Regions from separate parts of the Nitratidesulfovibrio sp. D1 genome, predicted to be linked through region 2. Evidence: predicted binding sites of a transcription regulator. Region 2 holds the regulator's gene; each other region holds the start of a gene.
The links. Region 2 encodes sigma-54, which starts transcription at its own class of promoters, with help from an activator protein. Its sites were predicted from a motif close to CTGGCACGGNNNNTGCTT; they were not measured.

Region 1 (5,080 bases), on a different contig from region 2:
CGGCCAGCCGGGCGTCCAGCCGGTCGCGCGCGGCGGCGTAGTCCGCCGCCAGCCGGGCAGGGGATGGGGGCGGCACGGCCGCGTTGTCGCCCTCGGCCAGCAGGCGCAGCACGATGTCCGGCTCCACCCGCTCCACCCTGAACAGCAGTTCCGTGCCGGGCTGGGGAAAGGCGGGCATGGAGGCCAGCAGGGTCTGGCCCTCGATGTCGGCCCAGCCCAGCCCGCCGGTGTCGGCTCCCGACGCGGCGAAGGCGGACGATTGCGCCGCCGGGCGCAGGAACGTGCCGCGCACCGTGTCGCCGGGCCGGTGGGCGCGCCGAAAGCGCGCCGCCCGCTCCGGGTCGTGCCGCTCGCCGAAGCCGCCGGACAGCCCGGCGCTTCCGGACCCCGGCGCGTGGCGGATGCGCTCGCTCATGCCCTGCCGTCCCCGCTGTCCCCACTATCCCCGCCGTCCCCGGCGTGATGTTCGCGGCGGCAGCGGCCCTGATTGGACGCCTTGCAGGCGTCGCACACCGCGCCCTTGAGGTAGCGGCGGTAGCACAGGGCCAGCGCGTCGGACAGGGTTTCCGCCATGTTGTCCGCGCCCAGCTGCGGCACCAGCCCGGAGCGCTCGAACACCGCGCGCACGGCGGGCTTCACCCCGCTCAGCACCAGCGCCACGCCGCGCCGCTGGCACTTGCGCAAAAACTGCTGGAAGGCGTGCACCCCGGTGGCGTCCACCCAGTGCACCTGGCGCAGGTGCAGGATCACCGCCCGGTGGCCGAAGTCCTCGTACTCGTACAGCCGCTGCTCCAGTTCGTCCACGGCCCCGAAGAACAGCGTGCCCTCGATGGAGTACACGGCCAGGTTGGGGCAGCACGGCCCGGCGGGCAGCCCCTGCAACTCCGGGCTGTCGCAGACGTCCATGCGCGTCACCAGCGGGTGCGACACCTTGCGCAGGAACAGCACCAGCGACAGCAGCACGCCCACGAACACGGCCTTTTCCAGGTCCAGCAGCAGGGTGGCGGCAAAGGTGGCCAGCAGCACCATGCGGTCGGCCCGGGTGGCCCGCAGCGCAAGGACGATGCCGTGCCTGTCGATCATGCCCCAGGCGATGATCATCAGGATGCCCGCCAGCGCGGCGATGGGAATGTACGCGGCCAGCGGGGCCAGCAGCAGCACCGCCACCAGGGTGATCACGCCGGAAAGCGCCCCGGCGAAGCGGGTGCGCGCCCCGGCCACGAAATTGACGGCGCTGCGGGTGAACGAGCCGCTGCCCGGAATGCCGGAAAAGAGCCCGGCGGAGATGTTGGCCAGCCCCTGGGCCACGAATTCGCGGCTGCCGTCCACCTGCTCGCCCCGCGCGCCCGCCAGGGTCTTGGCGATGGACAGCGCCTCCACCACCCCCAGCAGGGCGATGGCCAGGGCGGGCATGAACAGGTCGCGCATGACCTGCGCGTCGGGCGCGGGCGGCAGCGAGAAGGGCGGCAGCCCGGCCGGGATGGCCCCCACCACCTTCACCCCGTGCGCGCCAAGGTCCAGCGCCCACACGGCCACGCCCGACGCCACCACGGCCAGGAACGCGGCGGGCAGGCGGCGGCGCACCCGCGCGATGCCCAGGGCCACGGCCATGGCGAACAGCCCCGTGCCCAGCGCCCACGGGTTGGTCTGGGGCAGGTGGCGCAGGGTGGAAAGGACCAGTTCGAGGAACGTGGGCGCATTGCCGATGCTCACGCCCAGCAGGTTCTTGAGCTGCCCCACGGCGATGAGCACGGCCGCCCCGGCCGTGAAGCCCACCATCACCGAATGGGAGATGAAGTGCACCAGTTCGCCCAGCCGGGCCAGCCCCATGACCACCTGGAGCAGCCCGGCCAGGATGGCCACGCCGAACACGTAGGCCATGCGCGTCTCTTCCGGCAGGCCGGACAGGGGCACGCCGTTGACCACGGTTTCCGCCATGGTGGCGAAGAGCAGCATGGAGATGGCGTTGGTGGGGCCCGCGATGAGATAGCGCGAGGCCCCCCACAGCGCGGCCACGATCACCGGCACGATGGCCGCGTACAATCCGTATTTGGGATGCACCCCGGCGATGACCGCGTAGGCCATGGACTGCGGCAGGGCCACCACGGCCACGGTGAGCGCGGCCAGCAGGTCGGCCCGCAGCATCTGGACGTTGTAGCCGCGCAGGCTTTCCACGAAGGGCAGGGCGGCGCACAGCAGCCTGTCGCCCAGGCCGCGCGGAGGCACGGGACAGGCGGGGCCGGAAGGGGGCGGCGGAGGGGGGGCGCCGGGGGTGGCCGGACCGTCCGGACTGGCCGGATTGGCCGGCCGGGCCTTCCCGCCATGTCTGTCGTCTGCGGGGGGTGTGTCTGGCATGATCTCACCGTTTGGGGTGGGCGCCCCGTACGGAGCGCATGGGGGTGCCGGGCATGCCCACAGGATGCCCCCGAAGGGGCCGTGTGTCCAGCGCGGGACAACGAAAATGGGGGAAATGGGGGAAAGGGGGTGACGGGTTTCCGTCGATGGCCTCTCTGGGCATGGCCCGGTCCAGGCCCCGCCCCCGGTCCCCCGGCCGCGCCCCGCCGTGCCCCGGCATGGGAGCCCGGCCCATGGCCCGCATCTTGCTTTGCCGCGCCCATGGACATCTTCGCCTTTGACGCCGCCTCCATGCTCAGCTTCCTGCTCACCTTCATGCGGGTGAGCCTGGTGCTGTTCCTGCTGCCCTTCTTCGGGGGCGAGGCGGCCCCGGTGCAGGTCAAGGCGGCGCTGTGCCTGGTGTTCACCCTGGCCCTGTGGCCGCACGTGTCCCTGCCGGGCGGGCAGATGCCCGCGCATCCCTTTTCGCTCATCGTGCTGCTGGCCGGGGAACTGATCCTGGGCCTGATGCTGGGCATGACCGTGCACTTCCTGTTCGCGGGCATCCAGACCGGCGGCCAGATGCTGGCCACCCAGATGGGTTTCACCATGATCACCCTGGCCGACCCGCTGACCGGGGCCAACGTCAGCATCACCTCGCACTTCCTGTACATGGTGGCCATGCTCACCTTCCTGGCGCTGGACGGCCACCTGTACATGCTCCGGGCCTTCGTGCGCACCTTCGAGCTGGTGCCCCCCGGCGGCCTTCTGCTCGGCCCCTCGCTGGTGAAGGAAATACTGGCCCTGTCCGGCTCCATGTTCGTGCTGGCGGTCAAGATCGCCGCGCCGGTGCTGGTCTCGCTGTTCCTGGTGGAACTGGCGCTGGCGCTCATGGCCCGCGCGGCCCCGCAGATGAACCTGCTGATGATCGGCTTTCCGCTCAAGATCGCCGTGGGCTTCTTCTTCATCGGCATGCTGTTCACCATCATGGCCGACAAGATCCGCGAGTTCATCGTGGGCATGGACCCCATGATGCTGCACCTGTTGCGGGCGGCCAGCCCGCTGGTGGACCGCTGACCGAACCCTGACGGAGGGCTGCCATGGCGCAGCGCGACCCGAGCAAGACTGAAAAAGCGACGCCGAAACGTCGCAAGAAGGCGCGCGGCAAGGGCAACGTCCCCAAGTCGCAGGAACTCACCAAGACCCTGACCATTCTGGCGGGCTCGGTGGGCCTTCTGTTCTACATCGACTTCCTGGCCAAGGACATGCAGGCCATCTTCCGGCATTTCCTGGGCAACGCCTTCGGGTTCCATCCCAACCAGCAGAACGTCATCGACCTGCTCATGTGGATCGCCGGGGAACTGGCGGTCATGCTGCTGCCCATCATGCTGTTCATCGGGTTCACGGCCTGGCTGGTGCTGCGCCTTCAGGTGGGCAAGCTGTGGACCACCGAGGTCTTCAAGTTCAACTGGTCGCGCTTCAACCTCATCTCCGCGCTGAAACGCATGTTCGCCTCGCCCGACACGCTGGTGCGCCTGGGCAAGAGCCTGTTGCAGGCGGTGTTCATCGGGGTCGCGCCGTACCTCATCATCCGGCGCGAGATGCACAACTTTTTGCCGCTGTACTACGCCGACGCCCAGGGGGTCAGCGCGTACATGCTCAAGACCGGGTGGGACATGGTGCGCTACGCGCTGGTGCCCATGTCCATCATAGCCGTGGCGGACTTCTGGTACACCCGCTGGAGCTATGAGGAAAACCTGAAGATGACCAAGGACGAGACCAAGGACGAGCGCAAGCAGGCCGAGGGCGACCCGGTGGTCCGTTCGCAGCAGCGCCGCAAGATGATGCAGATGATGGCCAGGCGCATGTTGCAGGACGTGCCCAAGGCCGACGTGGTCATCACCAACCCCACCCACTTCGCCATAGCCCTGCGCTACGACGCCACCGAGGCCCCGGCGCCCATCGTGCTGGCCAAGGGCGCGGACAACCTGGCCCAGAAGATCAAGGAAGTGGCCCGCGAGCACGGCGTGCCCATCCGCGAGAACAAGCCGCTGGCACAGGCTTTGTATAAGGCGGTGGAAGTCGGCGACATGATTCCCGCCGAACTGTTCCAGGCCGTGGCCACCGTGCTGGCCAGCCTGTGGAAATTCAAGGCGGGACGGGCATCGTAAGGCCCCGCCGGCGAACCTGAAGCAAGACCGCGCAAACTCCGACAGGTGTCAAGAACATGGCTGCCAAACCGGGATACGCACCCAAGATAGACTACCAGCGCTTCGCCAAGCAGGGCGACATCCTGCTGGCGGGCGGCGTCGTCACGATCCTGTTCGTGATGCTGGTGCCGCTGCCCACGTTCTTCCTGGACATGCTGCTTTCGCTCAGCATTTCGCTGTCGCTGGTGATCCTGGTCACCTCCATGTTCATGCTCTCGCCGCTGGAATTCTCCATCTTCCCGTCGCTGCTGCTGGTCACCACCCTGCTGCGCCTGGCGCTCAACGTGGCCTCCACCCGGCTCATCCTGCTGCACGGCGACGAAGGCACCGACGCGGCGGGCAAGGTCATCCAGGCCTTCGGCGAGTTCGTGGTGGGCGGCAACTACGTCATCGGCGCGGTCATTTTCATGATCCTGTTCATCCTGAACAAGATCGTCATCACCGCGGGCACCACGCGCATCGCCGAAGTGGCCGCGCGCTTCACCCTGGACGCCATGCCCGGCAAGCAGATGGCCATCGAGGCCGACCTGAACGCC
Region 2 (5,080 bases):
ACCAGCCGGACCATGTATTTTCCCGAAGGGGCGCGCATAGAGGGCCAGAGCATCTCCGGCAACGCCACCAGGCTGGAATGGGACATGGCCGCCGACGTGCTGCGCGGCAACGACGGGGTGTCGCTGCTGCTCATGCCGCGCGCCGATGCAAGGGCCGGGCAGGGCGCGGCGCAGCCCAAGGCCGCGCCGCAGGGCGCTTCCAAGCCAACCAAGCAGGAGTCCAAGCAATGAAATATACCGGCATCCGCTCCACGCTGTGCGTGGCGCTGCTGTTGACCTTTTCGGCATTCACCGTGGCCCCTGCCGTCGCGGCCGACGCCAAGTCGGGCAGCGCCGTGCGGCCCGCGCGCAATGACGTGCCCACCGCCGTCAAGTCCGACCGCATGCAGTACGACGCCAAGGGCCAGGTGGTGGTCTTCGAGGGCACCGTGTACGTGCAGCGCCCCGACTTCGAGATGTGGGCCGACCGCATCACCCTGCACCTCAAGAAGAAGGCCGCCAGGTCCGGCAAGGACAACGCCGGGGGCGACGCGGCCCAGGGTGGCCAGTCAGGCCAATCAGGAATATCGGGGATGGACGCGGGCGAGATCGACCGCATCGTGGCCGAGCGCAACGTGCGCATGAAGCGCGAGAACCGCACCGGCGAATGCGAGAAGGCCACCTACACCGTGGACACCGCCGTGCTGGTCATGGAAGGTAACCCCGTGCTGCACGAGGGCGACAACAGCATCAAGGGCGAGGTCATCACCTTCTACACCCGCGAGAACCGCAGCGAAGTGCGCGGCTCGTCCACCAAGCGGGTGCAGGCGGTGTTCACCTCGTCCGGCGACGTGAACCCCTTCGGCGAGTCCAAGGACAACGGCAAGGATGCCGCCAAGGACAATGCCAAGGCCAAGGGGGCGGCCCAGTGACCTCGGTGCTGCGCGGAGAGGACCTGCACAAGCAGTTCGGCCAGCGCGAGGTGGTGCGCGGCGTCTCGCTGTCCGTGACCCAGGGCGAGACCGTGGGACTGCTGGGCCCCAACGGCGCGGGCAAGACCACCACTTTCTACATGCTCATCGGCATCATCAAGCCCACTGCGGGAAGGGTGGAGCTTGACGGCCGCGACATCGCCGACTGGCCCCTGCACGAGCGGGCCCGGGTGGGGCTGAGCTACCTGCCGCAGGAAAGCTCCATCTTCCGGCGGCTCACGGTGCGCCAGAACCTGCAAATGATCCTGGAGCACACCGGGCTTTCCAAGGCCGGGCAGAAGGAACGCTCGGACATGCTGCTGGCGGACTTCGGCATCACCCACCTGGCCGATTCCGTGGCCATGCACCTGTCCGGCGGCGAACGGCGTCGCCTGGAGATCGCGCGGTCCATGATCCGCGAGCCCAAGTTCATCCTGCTGGACGAACCCTTCGCGGGCATCGACCCGCTGGCCGTGGACGACATCCAGCAACTGATCACCGGCCTGCGCGACCGGGGCATCGGGGTGCTCATCTCCGACCACAACGTGCGCGAAACCCTGCACATCTGCGACCGGGCCTACCTTGTGCACCAGGGCGAGGTGATCCTGGAGGGCACGCCCGCGCACATCGTGGACAACCCGCGCGCGCGGGACGTGTATCTGGGCGAAGGATTCTCCCTGTAGCGGGCCTGGGCATGCATCGTACGCCAGCGGCGTCCTCCGGTTTCCGGGGGTCGCCGTTTTCGTTTGTCTGACAGGGGGTTGCGCGCATGCGCAATGTTGACCCGCGAATCGGCGACAGCGGTTGCATACTTCTTGCTTCTGTGGCATGGTTCACCTAACCTCTTGGGGAAGGGAACACATTTTCACTGTGGGCCGTTTCTTGCTTGACGCCGCGCGCCGCGTCGCGTCGTCATCTCGTTCGGCCTCAACGCAAGGTGCATAGGGCCTCGAAAGGTCCAGGGGTTGTCCACGCATGGCATTGGAACTCAGACAACAGCTCAAGCTCACCCAGCAACTGGTGATGACGCCGCAACTGCAACAGGCCATCCGGCTGTTGCAGCTTTCGCGGCTGGAGCTTGTCGAGACGGTGCAGCAGGAACTGCTGGAAAACCCGTTTCTGGAGGAAACCCAGGACGAGGGACCGCTGGCCGAGACGCCCGACCAGCGTGACGCCGCCAGCGATCCCGCCACCGCCGCAGATGCCGCCTACGACCGCGAGATTGCCCGCGAGGCCGATTGGGAGGACTACCTGGGCGACTTCGCCAGCACCAGCCGCCAGTCCACGGTGCGCGAATCGGAACTGCCGGAGGAGATGACCTCGTTCGAGGCGCGCTACGCCGCCAAGCCTTCGCTGGAAGGGCACCTGATGTGGCAGTTGCGCCTGTCCTCGCTTACCGAGCGCCAGAAGGACATCGGCGAGGTGATCATCGGCAACATCGCCTCGTCCGGCTACCTGCACGCCACCCTCGACGAAATTGCCGAGATGGCGGGCGTGGCCCCGGCCGAGGTGGAGCCGGTGCTGCACGCCCTGCAACGCTTCGACCCCGTGGGCGTGGCCGCCCGCACCGCGCAGGAATGTCTGCTGGTGCAGATAGAAATGCTGGGCTACACGCGCGACAAGGTGCTGGTGGAACTGGTGCGCGACCACCTGGAAGACCTTGAGAAGCGCCGCTACAAGCCGCTGTTGCGCAAGTTCCGCCTGACCATGGAGGACCTGAAGGAATACCTGGACCTCATCCAGACCCTGGACCCCATGCCCGGCGCCAGCTACGGCGGGAGCGACCCGCAGTTCGTCAGCCCCGACGTGTACGTCTACAGGTACGACGACGACTTCATCATCATGCTCAACGAGGACGGCCTGCCGCACCTGCAACTGAGCACCATGTACGAGCGGTCCGCCGCGGCGGCCGCGTCGGCGGGCGAGCGCGAATATTTCCAGGAAAAGATGCGCTCGGCATCGTGGCTCATCAAGAGCCTGTACCAGCGCCAGCGCACGCTGTACAAGGTGGTGGAATCCATCGTGAAGTACCAGCGGGGCTTTTTCGAGGACGGGGTTTCGCGCCTGAAGCCGCTCATCCTCAAGGACATCGCCGACGACATCGGCATGCACGAATCCACGGTCAGCCGCATCACCACCAGCAAGTACGTGGCCACCCCGCACGGCATCGTGGAGTTGAAGTTCTTCTTCAACAGCGCGCTGGAACTGGACGACGGCAGCCAGGTGGGTTCCGAGAGCGTGAAGGCGCTGATCAAGAAGCTGATCGGCGGCGAAGACCCCAAGGAACCCCTGAGCGACGAGCGCATCGGCGAAATTCTGAAGGAACAGCTCAAAGTCAATATTGCCCGCAGGACCGTTGCGAAGTATCGTACTGCCATGGACATTCCCTCCTCTTCCAAGCGGAAGGAACTGTTCTGACGGCCCGTGCCCCCGCGCCCGACCCGGCGACCAGGGGGGCACCCGTCGCCGGCGGCGCATCCGGCAGCCGCACCCCGCGTGCGGGCCGCGCGCCGCATTCCCCCTCTCACCACTGGAGGAGCGTATGAACATCGCCTTCACCTTCAAGAACTTCGAACCCTCCGACCACCTGAAGAAGTACGCCCGCCGCCGTCTTGAAAAGCTTGGCCGGTTCGTCGGCAAGTCCGCCCTGGACATGCAGGTGAACCTTTCCGTCGACAAGTTCCGCCACAAGGCGGAAGTGCAGATGGCCGGCGACGGGTTCACCCTGTCCGCCGTCGAGCAGTCCGAAGACATGTACGCCACCATCGACCTGGTGCTGGAAAAGCTGGATTCGCAGCTGCGCAAGCAGGTGGAAAAGCAGAAGGACCGCCGCCGCTCCGTCCAGTCCGAAAAGGTGGGCAAGGGCATCGACGTGTTCACCTTCAGCACCATGGGCGAAGGCGAGGACCGCACCATCGTCGGCACCGACCACTTCGCCCCCAAGCCCATGCACGTGGACGAGGCGGCCATGCAGCTCGACCAGGGCGACAACGAATTCTTGGTGTTCCTGAACGCCGAAGTGGAACGCGTGAACATCATCTACCGGCGTCGCAACGGCGATTTCGGCCTTATCGATCCGGTCGTCTAGGCGTCATACATGAGGCTTTCGGAGTATCTTCACGATGATCTGATCCTGCCCGAGCTCTCCGCCGGCACCAAGAAGGAAGTGCTGGCGGAACTCGTGCAGGCCGTGGTGCGGCGGCATCCCGAAGTGGATGCCGCCGTTGCGCTGGGCGTGCTGCAGGACCGCGAGGGCCTGGGCACCACCGGCATCGGCGACGGGGTGGCCATCCCCCACGGCAAGCTGGCGTCCATCGGCGACATCGTGGTGGCCGTGGGGCGCAGCGTGCCCGGCCTGGACTTCGACGCGCTGGACATGAAGCCCTGCCACCTCTTTTTCCTGGTGCTGGCCCCGGAGCAGGTGGCGGGCATGCACCTGCGCATCCTGGCCCACATCTCGCGCCTGCTGAAGGACCCGCAGTTCCGCCGCGCCATGCTCGAGGCGCCGGACGGCGAGGCCTTCCGGGCCATCATGCGGACCACCTGATCCGTGACGCGTGACCCATGACGCGGGCACGCCGGAACGGCGGGGCAGGGCGGTCCTTGGCCGCACCGTCCGCCGTCAGGCCGTAACGCGCATGCTCCACCTGTAACCGCCAGCGTACATCGCAGCGCCCACCGCAACGGCATCCGGCACGGGCCGCCCGAGGAGTCCGCCATGCCCACCAAGGCCACGCCGTCCGACATATCACCCGCCCAGGCGGAGTCCGACGCCGTATCCGTCCCGCTTCCGGCCACCGGCAAAGGCCCGGAAGCACGCGGAGACGCGGCGGCCGAGGCGGGCAGCCCGGTGGCCGCCGCCGACTTTCCCGTCATCATCGTCACCGGGCTGTCCGGCGCGGGCAAGAGCACGGTGCTCAACGTGCTGGAAGACCTGCGCTATTTCACGGTGGACGGCCTGCCCGCCACCCTGGCCCCGCAGATGGTCACCATCCTGAACCGCGAGGCGCTGGCCCACTATCAGGGCCTGGTGCTGGGCATGGACCTGCGCGAAAGCAACTTCGTGCGCAATCTTGAAAAATCGCTGGAACGGCTGCAAGGCATGGGCATACGCCCGGCGGTGGTGTTCA
Region 3 (5,080 bases), on a different contig from region 2:
ACTGCTTGCCCACTTCCAGCACCTGCCAGGCGGACAGCTCGAACATGCGGCGGCGGGCGATGTCCGCCGCGCGGCGCAGGTACATGGCCCGGTCGGCCGGGGAGGTGTCGCGCCAGGCCGGGAAGGCCTTTTCGGCGGCCTCGATGGCGGCGTCCACTTCCGGCTTGCCGCCCTGGCAGACCTTGGCGATGACCTCGGCCGGGCTCGCCGGGTTGGTGGAGGCGATGGTGTCGTCGGTGGTCACGTCCCTGCCGCCGATGAACAGCGGAATCACGCCGCCCGCCTTGCCGCGCACTTCCGCGATGGCCTTCACGAAGCCCTCGCGGTTGGCGGGTATGGTCAGGTCCAGCATGCTTTCGTTGACGAACGGGGGCAGGCCGTCGGGGCTGGCCTGCATGGGGCGCGGCGGCGGGGTGGCGGCCAGTTCGCGCTCCAGGGTGGCCTGGGGGTTTTCCAGCAGCCGTTCCAGTTCCGCGCCGTCCACGAAGCTCTGGCGCAGGAAGGATTCGTTGGCGGTGTTTTCCAGCAGGCGGCGCACCAGGTAGGCCATGCCGGGGATCAGTTCGCCGTAGGGGCAGTACAGGCGCACGCGCCCGGCCACGTTCTTCAGCCCCTTCCGCACCGGCTCGGCCATGCCGTACAGCACCTGGAACTCGTAGCGGTGGGCGGGCACGTTGAGCGCGCGGGCCGTTTCCATCACCGTGGCGATGGTGCGCACGTTGTGCGAGGCGCAGGCGAAGTAGACGAGGTCGTTGTTTTCAAGGATGCGGCGGGCCAGCTTTTCGTAGCAGATGTCCGATTCCGGCTTGCGGGTCCACACGGGAATCTCCCAGCCGTTCTGCTTGGCCATCACCGTTTCGTAGTCCCAGTACGCGCCCTTCACCAGGCGGATGCCGAAGGGCAGCTTTTCGGCGCGGCCCCAGGCCAGCAGGTCGTCCAGGTCGTGTTCGGTGCAGCGCAGGTAGGCCTGCAAGACGATGGACAGGTGCGGATGGTCGCGGAATTCGGGCATGGTGCGCAGCCGCTTGAACAGTTCCAGCGTCATTTCGCGGTACTTCAGCTGCTCCATGTCGATGCACAGGAAGCCCCCCATCTCCACGATCTTGCGGTAGATGGGCGCCAGGCGCGACAGGATGCCCTGCACGGAGCCTTCCACGTCGCCGGGCTTGGCCTGCGAGTAGAGGGCCGAGGGCTTGATGGACACGTTCACCTTGGGGGTGTGGCCCCAGTCCTGGGCGGCGTCGGGCCCGGCGGTGGCCCCCGTGGAATCGGCCAGTGGGGCCCACTTGGCGTGCTCCTTGGCGATGGCGTCCAGCACTTCAAGGTAGCCGTCGCGGTAGGCGTCGGCCTCTTCCTCGCTCACCGTGGCCTCGCCCAGCAGGTCCACGGTGAAGGCAAAGCCTTCCTTGCGCAGCTTGGCCAGGCCCTTGATGGCTTCCTTGGTGTTTTCGCCGATGATGAAGGTGCGGGCCATGCCTTCGATGTTGGACCGGATGAACTTGCCCATGAGCATGCCGGTGAACGCTCCGCCGAAACCGGCGGCGCCCGCGCCCCACTTCAGCACGGGGGGCACGTCCGCTCCGTCGGCCGAGAAATATTCGCGGATGTGGCGGGTGAGCGCCTCGGAAGTGTTCAGGTAGGGCAGGACGTCCACGAAGCGGAACAGCTGGACCTTGAAGCCCTCGTTCTGCATGGCCCAATCCATGACCTTGCCGGTCCAGAAGCCCTTGTTGAAGATGGACGGGGCCTCGCCGCTGATGCTCTTGAAGAATTCCTTGCCGCGCTCGACGATGCGCGCATCAAGATGCTGTTCCATGCGGTTCCTCCTGGGCGTCGCTCGGGTGTGGTCCCGGCGGATGTGGTGTGGCGGGTCGTGCGGTGTGGTGGAAAAGGCTCCTGCTGTGTCGCGCGGCGGCGGTGCGGGCGGACCCCGGAGATCAGGGAAGGGCCTGTGCCGCCGTGAGGCATGATTTTTCGATATTCGGAACGGTTGTAGGCGCTGGAATGCCAGAAATCAACCCCGTGCGGGCCGGAGAGGGGCGGTCGGTCCCGCGCCAAGACGGGCCGGGGACTGGCGGGCGGCGGGATGGAGAAAACGGCGAGGGCCGCCGGCACCTCGTGGTGCCGGCGGCCCTGTGTTTCGATCATGCGGCCGTTGGATTCAGGCTACTGGTTGGCCTGCGGGGCCTGGCCGTCATGCATGGGGCCGTGGCCGTAGCCCTGGCCGCCCATCATGCCGCCCATTCCGCCATGGCCCATGCCGTGGCCGCCCATCATGCCGCCGCCCATGCCCCTATGGCCCATGCGGCCGTAACCGGGGTTCACGCCCACTTCCTTTTCCAGGCGGGTGTCGAGGGCGGTGTATTCGTTGCGGATCTGGGTGCGCAGGTCGGCCAGTTCGTTCGTCAGCTTGGAAATGGCTTCAGGCTTGGTGTTGGGGTTCACCGACAGGGCGCGCAGTTCGGTGTTCTTGGCCCAGGCCTTGTCCTTCAGCGGCTGGATGCGGGCGTCCGCTTCCTTGTAGATGGCGTCGAACCTGGCCTGCTTTTCCGGGGTCAGGGAGTTGTACACCGCGCCGGTGGCGCAGCCGCCGCCCATGCCCATGCCGCCCATACGGGCGAAGGCGCTGTCGGTGATGCCGGTAAAGGCGAGCAGGCCCGCGAGGGCGACGGTGCCGAGGACGAGATGCTTGGTCTTCATGATGTGTGCTCCTGTTTGGTTGATTCGTTGCCGCCCCTGGCGTCTTCGCTGCATCCGCGATGGATGGCGCGGCCGTGTACTGTGGTGCGGGGCTGGTGCGCTTGTTGCTTGCCCGGGTATGAGCAACCGGCGTGCCAAGGCGCGGTATGTTCAGATAATAATGTGTAATTACACATGAAAAAATCTTGTGATACGCCCGGAAAGACTCCCGGCCGCCTGCACGAAACTCGTGCACATGTATAAAAACTATACGCCACCCCGTGGAAGGCGTATGAAAATCGAACAGGTGTCGCGGCCTCGACCAGCACCGCTCCGGCGGACGCCGCCACGCCGCAAGGAACATCCCAAAGGAACATCCCATGCCTACCGGCAACGCGGCCAATGCGCCGCATGCGACATATGAAGGTTCCGGCCAATCGGGCCAGCGCGGCCCGTCGGGCTTCCTTGGCCTGTCTAGCCTGTCTGGCCGGGGCGGGACCGGTGGCGGCGGCAGCGGCGGCGTGAATGGGCGGCTGCCCTCGCCGTGGCTGATCATCGGGGCCACGGCGGCCCTGGCCCTGGTGCTGGCCGTGCTCACCATGCTCAACCACGACGGCGAGCAGGAATCCATGCGGCGCATCCTTTCGGAAAAGGGGGCCTCGCTGATCCGGGCCTTCGAGGCCGGTGCGCGCACCGGCCTGCGCGGCCGCGCCGGGGGCGAACTGCGGTTGCAGGTCCTGCTGGAGGAAATGGCCGACCAGCCGGACATCCATTTCATCGCCGTCACCGACAGGCAGGGCGTGGTGCTGGCCCACAGCGACCCGCAATGGATCGGCCGCCCCCTGGCCGATCCGGCCACCATGGAGGCCCTGGCCGTGCCCCCGGCCCCTTCGCCGGGCAATGACGGCGGCGGCCAGCAGGCCCGCGACGAGGTGGGCTGGCGGCTCATGGAGGCGGGCGGCCAACGCGCCTTTCTGGTGTACCGCACCTTCATTCCGCTGCGGCCCACCGCGCGGCATATGGGCATGGGCGGGCACATGATGGGCCACGGCATGCGCGCGCCAGAGCACGGCATGGGCGGCATGCCCGGCTGGCTGCGCCGCGAGATGGAGGCGGACACGCAGGCCGGGCGCGACGTCCCGCCGCCGGTGATCGTCGTGGCGCTGGACACGGCCCCCTTTGACGCGGCCCGCGCGGCGGACCGCCAGCACACCCTGATCATGCTGTCCATCCTGGCCCTGCTGGGCGGGGCCGGGGCGCTTTCGCTGCTGTGGTCGCGCCATGCCCGCGCCTCGCGCAGGCTGGTGCGGCAGGCCCAGTCCTTCGCCCTGCACGTGGTCACCAGCCTGCCCGACGGGCTGGTGGTGCTGGACGGCGCGGGCCGCGTGGCCACCTGCAACGCGGCGGCGCGCGACCTGCTGCGCCTGGGCGACGGGGTGCCCGCCGGGGCCTTGCCGGATGCGGTGCTGCCCGCCCCGCTGGCCGGACTGGCCGCCCGGCTGACCGGCGGAACGCACGGCGGCGGGGACGCCCGCCCCGGCGTGCCTCCCGACGTCGCCCCCGGCCTTGGGGCGGAGGTGACCATGGACTGTCCCGTGGCGGGCGGCCCGCCCGTGCCCATGAGCGTGCGCGGGGTGCGCATCGCCGCCGGGGACAGGGACGAGGCCGGGGCCATCCTGATCCTGCGCGACCTGCGCGAGGTGCGCCGCCTTCAGGACGAGGTGCGCCGCCGCGAAAAGCTGGCCGCCATCGGCAGCCTGGCCGCCGGGGTGGCCCACGAGCTGCGCAATCCGCTCAGTTCCATCAAGGGGTACGCCACCTATTTCGGCAGCCGCTTCGCCGAGGGCAGCGAGGACCGCGAGGCCGCGCGGGTCATGGTGCAGGAGGTGGAACGGCTGAACCGGGTCATTTCCGACCTCATCGGCCTGGCCCGGCCGTCGGACATCGCCCCCCGCCCGGTGGACGCCGGGTTCCTGGTGCGCCACGTGCTGCGGCTGGTGCGTCAGGACGCCGCCCACCGGGGCGTGACCGTGCGCGTGGAGCCGGAGGAGGGCCAGGACGCCGCCGGGCCGGAAGGTTCCGTGCCCCGCGACCCGACGCATGACGGCGCGTCGCACGGCCTGCAAGAGCAGCCCGTGCCCCGCGCCTTGCTGGACCCGGACCGCTTCTCGCAGGCGCTGCTCAACGTGTTCCTGAACGCGCTGGAGGCCATGCCGAACGGCGGCGAGCTTTCCGTGCGCCTGGCCGCCGCGCCGGGCGACCGCATCGCGGTCTCGGTGCGCGACACGGGCGGGGGCATCGCGCCGGAACACCTGGCCACCATCTTCGACCCGTACTTTACCACCAAAAGCCAGGGCACGGGCCTGGGCCTCGCCATCGTGCACAAGATCGTGGAGGCCCA

Region 1: a site for sigma-54 is predicted at 2,589-2,606, ahead of fliR (flagellar biosynthetic protein FliR). Genes of this name have one in related genera too.
Region 3: a site for sigma-54 is predicted at 2,821-2,838, ahead of ACR4XJ_RS13370 (periplasmic heavy metal sensor). Genes of this name have one in related genera too.

Annotation. Positions count from the first base shown of each region.
Region 1 is NZ_JBPGNZ010000003.1:22,264-27,343, forward strand. It holds gene ACR4XJ_RS05850 (hypothetical protein) at 1-415, opposite strand, end outside; gene ACR4XJ_RS05855 (SulP family inorganic anion transporter) at 412-2,355, opposite strand; gene fliR (flagellar biosynthetic protein FliR) at 2,617-3,411, shown strand; gene flhB (flagellar biosynthesis protein FlhB) at 3,435-4,505, shown strand; gene flhA (flagellar biosynthesis protein FlhA) at 4,562-5,080, shown strand, end outside.
Region 2 is NZ_JBPGNZ010000002.1:99,859-104,938, reverse strand. It holds gene lptC (LPS export ABC transporter periplasmic protein LptC) at 1-231, shown strand, start outside; gene ACR4XJ_RS03645 (LptA/OstA family protein) at 228-911, shown strand; gene lptB (LPS export ABC transporter ATP-binding protein) at 908-1,633, shown strand; gene rpoN (RNA polymerase factor sigma-54) at 1,926-3,368, shown strand; gene hpf (ribosome hibernation-promoting factor, HPF/YfiA family) at 3,493-4,038, shown strand; gene ACR4XJ_RS03625 (PTS sugar transporter subunit IIA) at 4,048-4,497, shown strand; gene rapZ (RNase adapter RapZ) at 4,801-5,080, shown strand, end outside.
Region 3 is NZ_JBPGNZ010000006.1:89,647-94,726, reverse strand. It holds gene pruA (L-glutamate gamma-semialdehyde dehydrogenase) at 1-1,816, opposite strand, end outside; gene ACR4XJ_RS13370 (periplasmic heavy metal sensor) at 2,167-2,700, opposite strand; gene ACR4XJ_RS13365 (ATP-binding protein) at 3,060-5,080, shown strand, end outside.